Regions from separate parts of the Neobacillus sp. NPDC093127 genome, predicted to be linked through region 3. Evidence: riboswitches for the same ligand, from Rfam matches in the RefSeq annotation. Region 3 holds a riboswitch; each other region holds the start of a gene.
What was found. Region 3 has a riboswitch for S-adenosylmethionine ahead of ACIQCO_RS04470 (methionine ABC transporter ATP-binding protein). Riboswitches for the same ligand answer to the same signal wherever they lie in the genome.
Positions count from the first base shown of each region.

Region 1 (3,281 bases), on a different contig from region 3:
TTAACACCGTACGTCCATGTGCTTCAAGCCAAGCCAATACTTGCCCAGAAAATTCAGCTGCAAAACGATGATCACGTGTATGAGAAGATGCACTCATTCGGCTATAGAAGATTCCTTCTGGCGGCTCTTTTGATAAATCTAGCGTTCCTTCGTCCAAATGCCATTCTTCATAAGGAACACCAAGTTCCGCTAACCTTTTTGTTAAATGAACTGTCCACTCACTATTTTCATGTATCACATATACCTTGCTCATCATTATGTCCCCTCACTAGTTCTTTATTAAACTACGTTTTTGTTCAACTAACGGTATAACCTGCTTTGCAAAGCGTTCCATTTCCTCTAATTGAGGTGAAAATTGCAATAGCAATAAATCTATGCCAGCTTCTTCATATTGTAAAATTCGATCTGCAATTTGCTCAGGTGTTCCTACTAAGTTCGGTCGCAGGCCGCGATTGGATACAGAGTAATCCTGTAATTGGATTTGTTGCTCTAATTGTGATTTAGTAGTGAAATCTTTAAAGCCAGCATATCCGCTAGTGTCTTTCACAGTCGTGATTTTTTCAAGCTCAGCCAGAGCCTCTTCTTCTGTATCACGGCAAATAACATAAGCAGCCATGCCAAATGAACTAAATGGCGCACTGCCAGTTTGTTCACGGCGTGCCCTCATATCGGTTATTTTTTGATCAATCTCTTCAACTGTACCACCGTGCATAACATAAGCATCACATTTTTCCGCTATGGTTTGCTTACCTTTTTCACTTTCACCGCCTGCATAAAGAATCGGGTTTGGTCCTTGAACAGGTTTCGGTGCAAGCTTCGCATCCTTTAATTCGTAATATTGACCAGAATAATTGAAGGTTTCTTCTGTCCATAAACCTTTTAGTACATCAATAAACTCTTCGGTACGAGCGTAACGCTCATCATGTTCTGTAAAAATACCCCCATATTGACGTGCTTCTTCTGCCCACCAAGCAGAAACAACGTTAAGAGTAAAACGCCCATTACTGATTTGATCAATATTTGCTGCCATTTTGGCCGCTACAGCAGGATTATGAAAACCAGGGCGAATCGCAGTCATAATTTCAATTTTTTCCGTCACTGCTGCAAGGGCTGCTGCTGTAGACCAAGCTTCAAGTGAGTCATGCTCCGGTCCTTTTATATCATTTAAATATAATTCAGCTATTAAGGTAGTTGAGTATCCCCATTTTTCAGCAGATTGTATTACTTTCTTTGCATAATCAAAGGTAGGCGGCATATTTTCATTCTCCACATTACGTAACCAGCCTCCAAAAATCGGTAACCAAAAACCATATTTCATTTGTATTCTCTCCTCTACTATTCTAATTCTATAGTTTTCCTATTATTTAAGTTGGATTTATGTATAAATTAAAAACTCTCCTCCTAAGAAGAGAGTTTTATTACCCTCTTCTCATCTTTCAAGCAGTGTGCTTGATGGAATTGGCACAGTATTCATAAGAACCTGCTGCCGAGGCTTCAAAGGGCCAGTCCCTCCACCTCTCTGGATAAGAAGAAAAATGTACATTCAATTTTTTAATTAACTAAAGTGATAATAGTTTAAATTTATCAAATTGTCAATCAAATATTTCTAAACTCTAAATAACTACTTATAGACACGGAAAGGTTTTAAAGTTTAGTTCGGTTGCTAAATGTTTTTCATCAAATGAAAATGGAAATGCGTTCTCCCTTTGACAATCTTGAACTAGGTTTAATGACTTGTTCATTTAATTGAATCGTTCCTTTTTCAATCTTTCCTATGATCTGTGATCGACTCCAATCCTCAATTTGGTTTGCAAGCACTTTATCAATTCGATGTTTTCCTATCACATCATCTAGTACAATGTGTATCACCTTTACTCCTTGTTCTGCTAAGCTGGTTATTGGTATGGCTGACATAATTGAATATTCTTCTTTCTGCTCCTCAATTTCAGCAACATGCTCAGAGAACGTTTTATAAATAGCTAACTTTTTGTTCCACGTATGATTTTTTTCGCATTTATAAATCGCATATTTGTATATGCTTTTTCCGTTTGCGTTATGCCTTCGCACATTGGTGTCCGTAAAAACTGATAATCTGCCACACATTTTGCAGTGCTTCTTTACAGCTCGTTCTGGTATTTGAGAAAGTTTCCAGTGGAATGCTATATTTAACATTAATCCTTCACCTCTTAATAAGATAAAGGAACGCAAGCATCTATTTGGATATCTTGCAGCGAGGTATAAAATTAAATTGAAAAAATTAAAAAGGAGATCCTACACAAGGACCTCCTTTCGCATCGAGACTACAGGGTTGCTTGGTTCCTTTGTAATGAGAAAAATGGGCATACTACCCCCTGAGAAAAAAACATTGTTTTTTGAGGGTGATGCTATCCAATTTATTGATCATTACAAAGTAAATTTTGGCATACGTGTTCTCCTGTATCCTTTCTATCCAAATAGAGTTATTCTCATTTTACCGCATAATTACATTTAAATGCAAACGTTTACTTTCTTCTATCCCAAGTAACTCCTCAAAATCCCATTAGTCAGCCCTCATTATCTTATCTCACTATTCTGCTTCGATAGTACAAAAAGGAAAAAGACCGCCGCAGCGACCTTCAACCTAAACTAACGACCCGATAGTTTAAGAAAAAATCTTTAAAGTTGGATATCTAAATCATTTAAAGTCCCATTCAATAATTATCTGATTTTCTCCGCCAACTCTAAAATAATTCCCTCTGGACCACGAACGTAGCATAGCTTATAACTTTCTTCATATTGCTGTATCTCACTAAAGACTTCTGTGCCCTTCTTTTTCAATTTTGCAACAATAGCTTCAATATCTTCAACAGCAAAGCAAATATGTCGGATACCCAGCGTATTTGCAAAAGGTTGCTGAATATCTTTTTCATCTGACGGCGTATAAAATTTGACTAGCTCTATCCATGCCTGACCATCTGGCATCCCCAATCCTACACATGCCGTTTTAACATCATTAAGCCCAACTATTCTGTCCAACTGTTCTCCATCCAATTCCCATTCCGCTTGCACTTCAAGTCCTAAATCAAGAAAAAACGCTTTAGCCTCTGAAATATTATTTACGTTTATACTCACATGATCTATTCTATTGATCTTCATATCTCATACCTCCTATGTTCCTGTTATTTCAATACCTGTATTCGTTTAAGGTTTGTTTGTAATTTTAATTCGCTTAAAACAGAAAATATCCTTCTTCAACTAAACTGCCCCAGCTTAAGTAAAATCCTTCACATTCTCTTCTGTTC
Region 1 is NZ_JBIVOP010000014.1:14,413-17,693, forward strand. Features, by position in the region: gene ACIQCO_RS18260 (ATP-grasp domain-containing protein) at 1-253, opposite strand, end outside; gene ACIQCO_RS18265 (LLM class flavin-dependent oxidoreductase) at 269-1,318, opposite strand; SAM riboswitch class I at 1,427-1,530, opposite strand; gene ACIQCO_RS18270 (S4 domain-containing protein) at 1,678-2,172, opposite strand; gene ACIQCO_RS18275 (VOC family protein) at 2,698-3,135, opposite strand.
Region 1: linked by a shared signal. The riboswitch ahead of ACIQCO_RS18265 (LLM class flavin-dependent oxidoreductase) and the one ahead of ACIQCO_RS04470 (methionine ABC transporter ATP-binding protein) in region 3 are both predicted to bind S-adenosylmethionine.

Region 2 (3,281 bases), on a different contig from region 3:
TTCGTTGAAAGTCTAATATTCATACTGGACAATATTTGCGCCGCTTTTTGATGAATTTCCTTCCATCTCATCCATTGTCGTTTTCCCATGTTATGAACGGTGTCCAGCAGCATGATATTTTCAGCCACGGTTAAATAAGGAATAAGGGCCGTATCTACCTCCTGATAAACAATTTGAATACCAGCATTCTGGGCATTTTTCGGGGAACGAATTTTCAGGTCTTGCCCATTCATCGTTATCTCGCCGGTATAGTGGTCATAGGCTCCGGAAAGAACCTTCATTAACGTTGATTTTCCCGCACCATTTGCCCCTATTAAGGCATGAATTTTCCCCGTTTCCATCGAAAAATTGACCTGGTTTAACGCCTTCACGCCTGGAAATTCAATTGAGATATTTTTCATTGCCAAAGTTGAACTCGTCAAAATGCCACCCCCTATCAAAACGACACTCCCTTAATCGATAGAAAAAGAGAGTGCCAGCCTAAATTACTTTTTATAATGCTTCTTCAACGTTTTCATCCAATCTTCTTCAAAGGCCGTGGACTGGCCCCAGCTCGGGATGATTTTTGAAAGATTAACCATGTTCACTGGATCCTTAGAGTCCTGAAGATTTTTTTGGGAAACAAGTGATGCTTCTAAGTCATAGGTTTTAGGTGTTTCTTCGCCAGCCAGTTTTTTCGCAAGTAATCTCATGTCGACAGCGCCGATTAATTTAGGATCGACAGCGGCTGTATACTTCCAGGCACTGCCTTTTCTTTGGATATCCTGCAAGTCCGCATTGGAAACATCAATTCCATAGATTTTCACTTCTTCACGACCTGCTTCTTTAAGCGCACGTGCAGCGCCAATCGCAAAGGCATCCCACGTAGCAAAGATTGCGTCAAGTTTGCCCTTAGGGTATTTGTTCAACATCGCTGCAACAGCATTTTGCGTTTGCACACTTGTATCCGCTGCCGCTACGCCAAATCGTTCCACTTCTTTAAGCCCGGGGTTTTTCGCAAGCACGTCCTGATAAACTTTGTTCCGACGGACCATTGGCGGGAAGCCATCTACCCAAAGATAAGCAATATTAGCTTTACCCTTCGTATCCTTTATGAGCTGGTCTAGAGCTAAGGTTGCTAATGCTTCATCATCCTGAGAGGTAAGCGTCACGCCTTCAACATTCGCCAAGTTCGGATTCGAGTCAAATGCAACTACACTTTTTCCTTTTTCTACGATTTTCTTTACATCGTTTACAGTGGCATCGTCGTCACCGTGTGAAATGATAAATCCATCATAATTCTGATCTAATGCCTGATTGATGGCATCGTGGAATTTCGCTGTGTCCCCATTTGCTGTAAACACGTCTACCTTTATCCCCAATGATTCTCCTTCTTCTTTTGCCCCGGCTAAGAATTGGGCTGTATGGTCGTCACCGCCAATTTTACGGATGACCTTGATTTTCAACTGATCACCTTTGGAAAATGCCTCCGGTACCCCTTCAAGGGAAACCTTTTTATTGCTGCTTGTTTGTTTTGTTTCTCCACCTGAAGCACAGCCTGTGAGTAATAGAGTTGCTGCCAATGCTGATACGAGCGTAGTTTTTAATAAATTCCTTTTCATCTTTGAAACTCCCCCTTTTTACTTCTTACCAATTAACACATTATTCCTATTGGAAAGGTTAGCTTTTATGTAAAATAAAAAACCTCTCCAGAAAAGAGAGGTTTCATCACAAATAGACGGATTACTCCTCTCTTATCTCTCAAAACAATTACTTGTTTTGCAGGATTTAGCACCAATTCCTTGTCGGAACGGTTGCTGGGCGTCATCGGGCCAGTCCCTCTGCCACTCTTGATAAGAGAACGTATTATTCATTTAAAGTATTAAACTTAATTTAAACTCCTATTAACAAGTTGTCAATAGTGTTTTGAATATTTTTAATAAAGTGATATCCAAAACCCCTACATTTAGGGAAAAATAACACAAGTTTCAATTTAAGTGCTATCGCTTTATAAACAATTGAAATTTCGGTATGATAATATTTAGTAAATCGAAATAAATTTTAGAAAGAAGTGTTAATTACTTGAACCAGCAGGAAAGTGCAAAACGTAATTTACTGATCATGTGGTTTGCCAACTTCTTTGTAGCCGGAAGTATGACGATGGTTATGCCGTTTATTTCGTTGTACATTGAGTCATTTGGTGATTTTTCCGAAACATATGTCCAACATTGGTCAGGGTTAACATTTGCAATTACATTTGTATCCGCCTTCCTTTTCTCACCTATTTGGGGAAGAATTGGCGACCGCTTTGGGAGGAAAAAAATTCTAATCTTTTCCGGATTAGGAATGGCCTTATCGATTTTTCTTATAGGCTATGTCCATTCCGTTTGGCAGCTATTTATGCTCCGGTTTTTCATGGGATTCTTTTCGGGATTTATCCCGATGTCACAAGCTTTTATTTCAACGCAAACACCGAAACAGGTTGCCGGAAGGGTCCTTGGGACATTGCAAACCGGGAGCATCACTGGTTCGTTGTTAGGGCCGATGTTAGGCGGAATATTGGCAGATTCCCTTGGCTATTCCACCACCTTTAAGTGGACCTCCATTTCCATATTCATCTCGGCCCTCCTTGTCATTGCCACAAAAGAATTTCTACTTGAAGCCAAAAAGGGCACAAAATCCCATTATTCAAGCAAGGAAGTATTGAAGCATATTACGCGCAATCCCGTATTATTAACCGTGCTGCTAATCTCTGCTCTTGTCCAGATTGCACACTTTAGCATCCAACCGATTTTGTCCTTATTTGTTAGTAATCTGCACGGCCCAGCAAATATTGCCTTTTATTCAGGGATTGCGTTTTCCGCCGCAGGTCTAGGGAATTTAATGATGTCGAGGAATTGGGGGAAAATTGCTGATAAGTATGGCTATATCAAAATACTGATCATTCTTCTTTTCTTGGCGGGAATTGTCTACCTGCCGGGAGCAGCCGTTACAAGTTTTTGGCAGCTTGTCATCATCCGCTTCGCTCTCGGTGTCACGATTGGCGGCATTATTCCTGTGCGGATTGCTTATATCCGCCAAGAAGCACCGATTGCGATGCAAGGGGAGGTACTTGGCTACAATACTAGTTTAAGGTTCCTTGGGAATATCATCGGGCCGTTATTAGGTGGATTCGTATCCGGCTCCTTTGGATTTTCCGCGGTATTTATCAGTACAAGTGCCTTATTGGTTATCAGCGGTTTTATTTTACTTGTCTCCATGCAGCGAAATCCAAAACTTGTAAAGCATACAGCATAACAGCA
Region 2 is NZ_JBIVOP010000012.1:8,244-11,524, reverse strand. Features, by position in the region: gene ACIQCO_RS16460 (sugar ABC transporter ATP-binding protein) at 1-401, opposite strand, end outside; gene ACIQCO_RS16455 (sugar ABC transporter substrate-binding protein) at 486-1,601, opposite strand; SAM riboswitch class I at 1,731-1,839, opposite strand; gene ACIQCO_RS16450 (MFS transporter) at 2,101-3,276, shown strand.
Region 2: linked by a shared signal. The riboswitch ahead of ACIQCO_RS16455 (sugar ABC transporter substrate-binding protein) and the one ahead of ACIQCO_RS04470 (methionine ABC transporter ATP-binding protein) in region 3 are both predicted to bind S-adenosylmethionine.

Region 3 (3,281 bases):
CGCTGAAACGATTGGGAATCCGAGCTTACGCGTACTCGATATTGAAAAGGTAGCGGATATTGCTCATGAGGCGGGGGTACCATTAATTATTGACAATACCTTTGCGACACCATATCTTTGCCGGCCAATTGAGTATGGTGCAGACATTGTCGTTCACTCGGCAACAAAATGGCTGTTGGGAAATGGCACGTCAACTGGCGGTGTGATTGTCGATGGCGGGAAGTTTGACTGGAATTCGCCGAAATTCCCTGGTTTCACCACACCAGATGCGAGCTATCATGATCTCGTTTACGCTGAAGCCTTAGGTGCGGTCGCCTATATTATCAAAGCACGCGTCCAGCTATTACGTGACCTGGGACCGGCACTAAGCCCGCAAAATGCTTTCCAGTTCACACTTGGTCTTGAGACACTTCATGTACGGATGAAAGAGCATGTTGCCAATACGAAGGAAGTGGTGGATTACTTAGTTAATCACCCTGCAGTGGAATGGGTTTCATACCCAGGACATCCATCACATCCAGATCATGAATTAGCGCAAAAGTATTTGCCAAAAGGTGCCGGTTCCATGGTTGTCTTTGGGATTAAAGGTGGCAAAGAGGCAGGGGCTAAATTGATTGATGCGATTACGCTCTGGGCCCATGTTGCCAATGTTGGCGATGCGAAAAGCTTAATCATTCACCCGGCAAGCACCACTCATCAGCAATTAGATGCGGAAGGGCTTAAGTCTGCGGGGGTATCAGAGGATTTAATTCGGCTATCCATTGGGATTGAAAATGTCGAGGATTTAATCGAAGATCTCGAATCAGCGATTGAAACAGCAACCGGCTTAGCTTCCCTAAAAACAAATGCCTAAATTCAACTGATATCATTTTCCAAATAAATTCTCGTTGTATAGGAAACCATAGATTCATTTAGGAGTGGATAACTTTGACCAGGTTCTCTGAATCCAGCTCCAGCGCCCTAGCGGCTAATGTCCTTCGCGCTCCGCCCTACGATAAGTCAACATCGGGCAGCGAAGCTCTCCGTGTTTCCTTTATCTCAGTTGGAGCGCTCCAGGCCATACGCCGCTGAGCAGGGCGCTTCCGCTTTTTGTTCTTGACACTGCTTTTTATCCATGATACGATAGCACTCGTAATATCATAACTTAAATAATTTTACGTGTTAATTGAATATAGAATGCTGTAAGCTCTTATCAAGAGAGGTGGAGGGATGTGCCCGATGAAGCCCGGCAACCGTCAATATTTATTATTGAAATGGTGCCAATTCACACAAAGCGATTGCTTTGGGAGATGGGAGAAAGGATTGTTTTAATGATGCCTTTCTGCCTGTGCAGAGAGGCTTTTTATTTTTAAAAAAGGCTGTGTTAAAAGTGAATGTTGATTTCCGTTCCAGGCGCTTCGCTTTCCGCGGGGCGGGCGGTGAGCCTCCTCGGCGCTAAAGCGCCTGCGGGGTCTCACCTGTCCCGCTGCTCCCGCAGGAGTCTCGCGCCTTCCACTCCAATCAACATTGTGCTCAAAATCAACAATATTCTTTAACACAGCCTAAAAAAAGAATCTTTTCTTGATAACAGTCTAACTCTATAAACAAGAATCTGTAAATTGGATAAGAAGCAGGTGATTCAAGTGATATCGATAAAAAACGTCAGTAAAATTTTTCCTTCAAAACAGGGACATTTAAAGGCAGTTGATGATGTAAACCTGGAAATACAAGACGGCGAAATTTTCGGAGTGATTGGATATAGCGGTGCCGGGAAAAGTACGTTAATCCGGATGTTAAATGGACTCGAGCTGCCAACAGATGGAACCGTTACGGTAGCCGGCCGGGTGATTTCGAAGATAAAGGGTGCCGAGCTCCGAAAAGCACGTCAGGAAATCAGCATGATTTTCCAGCATTTTAACTTGCTGTGGTCAAGGACCGTAAGTGAAAATATTGCTTTTCCATTAGAAATTGCTGGGGTAAATAGCTCCCAAAGAAACAAACGAGTGCAGGAACTTATTACACTAGTTGGTCTCGAAGGCAGGGAAAACGCCTATCCTTCCCAGCTAAGCGGCGGTCAAAAGCAGCGCGTCGGAATTGCAAGGGCACTTGCCAACAATCCAAAGGTATTGCTTTGTGATGAAGCAACCTCCGCGCTCGATCCGCAAACGACCGATTCGATTTTGGATTTGTTAGTCGATATTAATAAGCGGCTCGGGTTAACCATTGTCTTGATTACGCATGAAATGCATGTCATCCGAAAGATTTGCCACCGGGTAGCGGTCATGGAAAGCGGGAGCGTCGTTGAGCTTGGTCCGGTGCTAGATGTGTTTAAACACCCGGAGCAGCCGATTACGAAACGATTTGTCCAGCAGGTAACCGAACCGGAAGAAACGAAGGAAACAACCCAACATCTACTCGAACTTTATCCGCATGGTCGTGTGGTTCAGCTCTCGTTCGTTGGGGAGACAACAGAACAGCCATTAATCACAAATGTAATTAGGAATTTTGATGTGGTTGTCAATATTCTTCAAGGGAAAATTTCACACACGCAAAACGGATCATACGGTACATTATTTATTCACTTGGATGGGCAAGTAAGCGAAATAGAGAAGGCCATCGATTATATTCACTCACAGCAAGTTGGCGTGGAGGTGATCAGTAATGGCTGATTTTATGGAAATGGTAAAGTGGGACAAATTATTTGAAGCAACACGTGAAACGATCTATATGACTTCCATTTCCGTGTTTGCGACATTTGTTTTAGGATTGTTACTTGGTCTGCTGCTGTTTTTAACAGATAAAGGGAATATTTGGGCCAATCGGACCGTTAATGTCGTTGTTGCCGGCTTTGTCAATATTTTCAGATCGATTCCCTTTATTATCTTAGTAGTTTTATTAATTCCCTTTACAAAATTATTGCTTGGGACGATACTTGGGGCAAATGCGGCGCTTCCAGCCCTCATTATTGGTGCAGCCCCTTTTTATGCGCGAATGGTAGAAATTGCGCTTAGGGAAATCGATAAAGGTGTGATTGAGGCATCGCAATCGATGGGGGCAACCCATGGCCATATTATTTTTAAAGTATTAATACCGGAATCTTTACCGGCATTAATTTCTGGGATCACCGTTACAGCCATTTCACTCGTCGGCTTTACGGCAATGGCTGGAATTATTGGAGCTGGCGGACTTGGGAACTTTGCCTACCTCTACGGTTTTCAGGGCAATAAACCGATTGTCACGTTAGTAGCCACGATTGCGATATTAATTTTAGTTTTTATTGTCCAATTTATTGGCGATTATTT
Region 3 is NZ_JBIVOP010000002.1:265,171-268,451, forward strand. Features, by position in the region: gene ACIQCO_RS04465 (O-acetylhomoserine aminocarboxypropyltransferase/cysteine synthase family protein) at 1-853, shown strand, start outside; SAM riboswitch class I at 1,187-1,296, shown strand; gene ACIQCO_RS04470 (methionine ABC transporter ATP-binding protein) at 1,623-2,648, shown strand; gene ACIQCO_RS04475 (methionine ABC transporter permease) at 2,641-3,281, shown strand, end outside.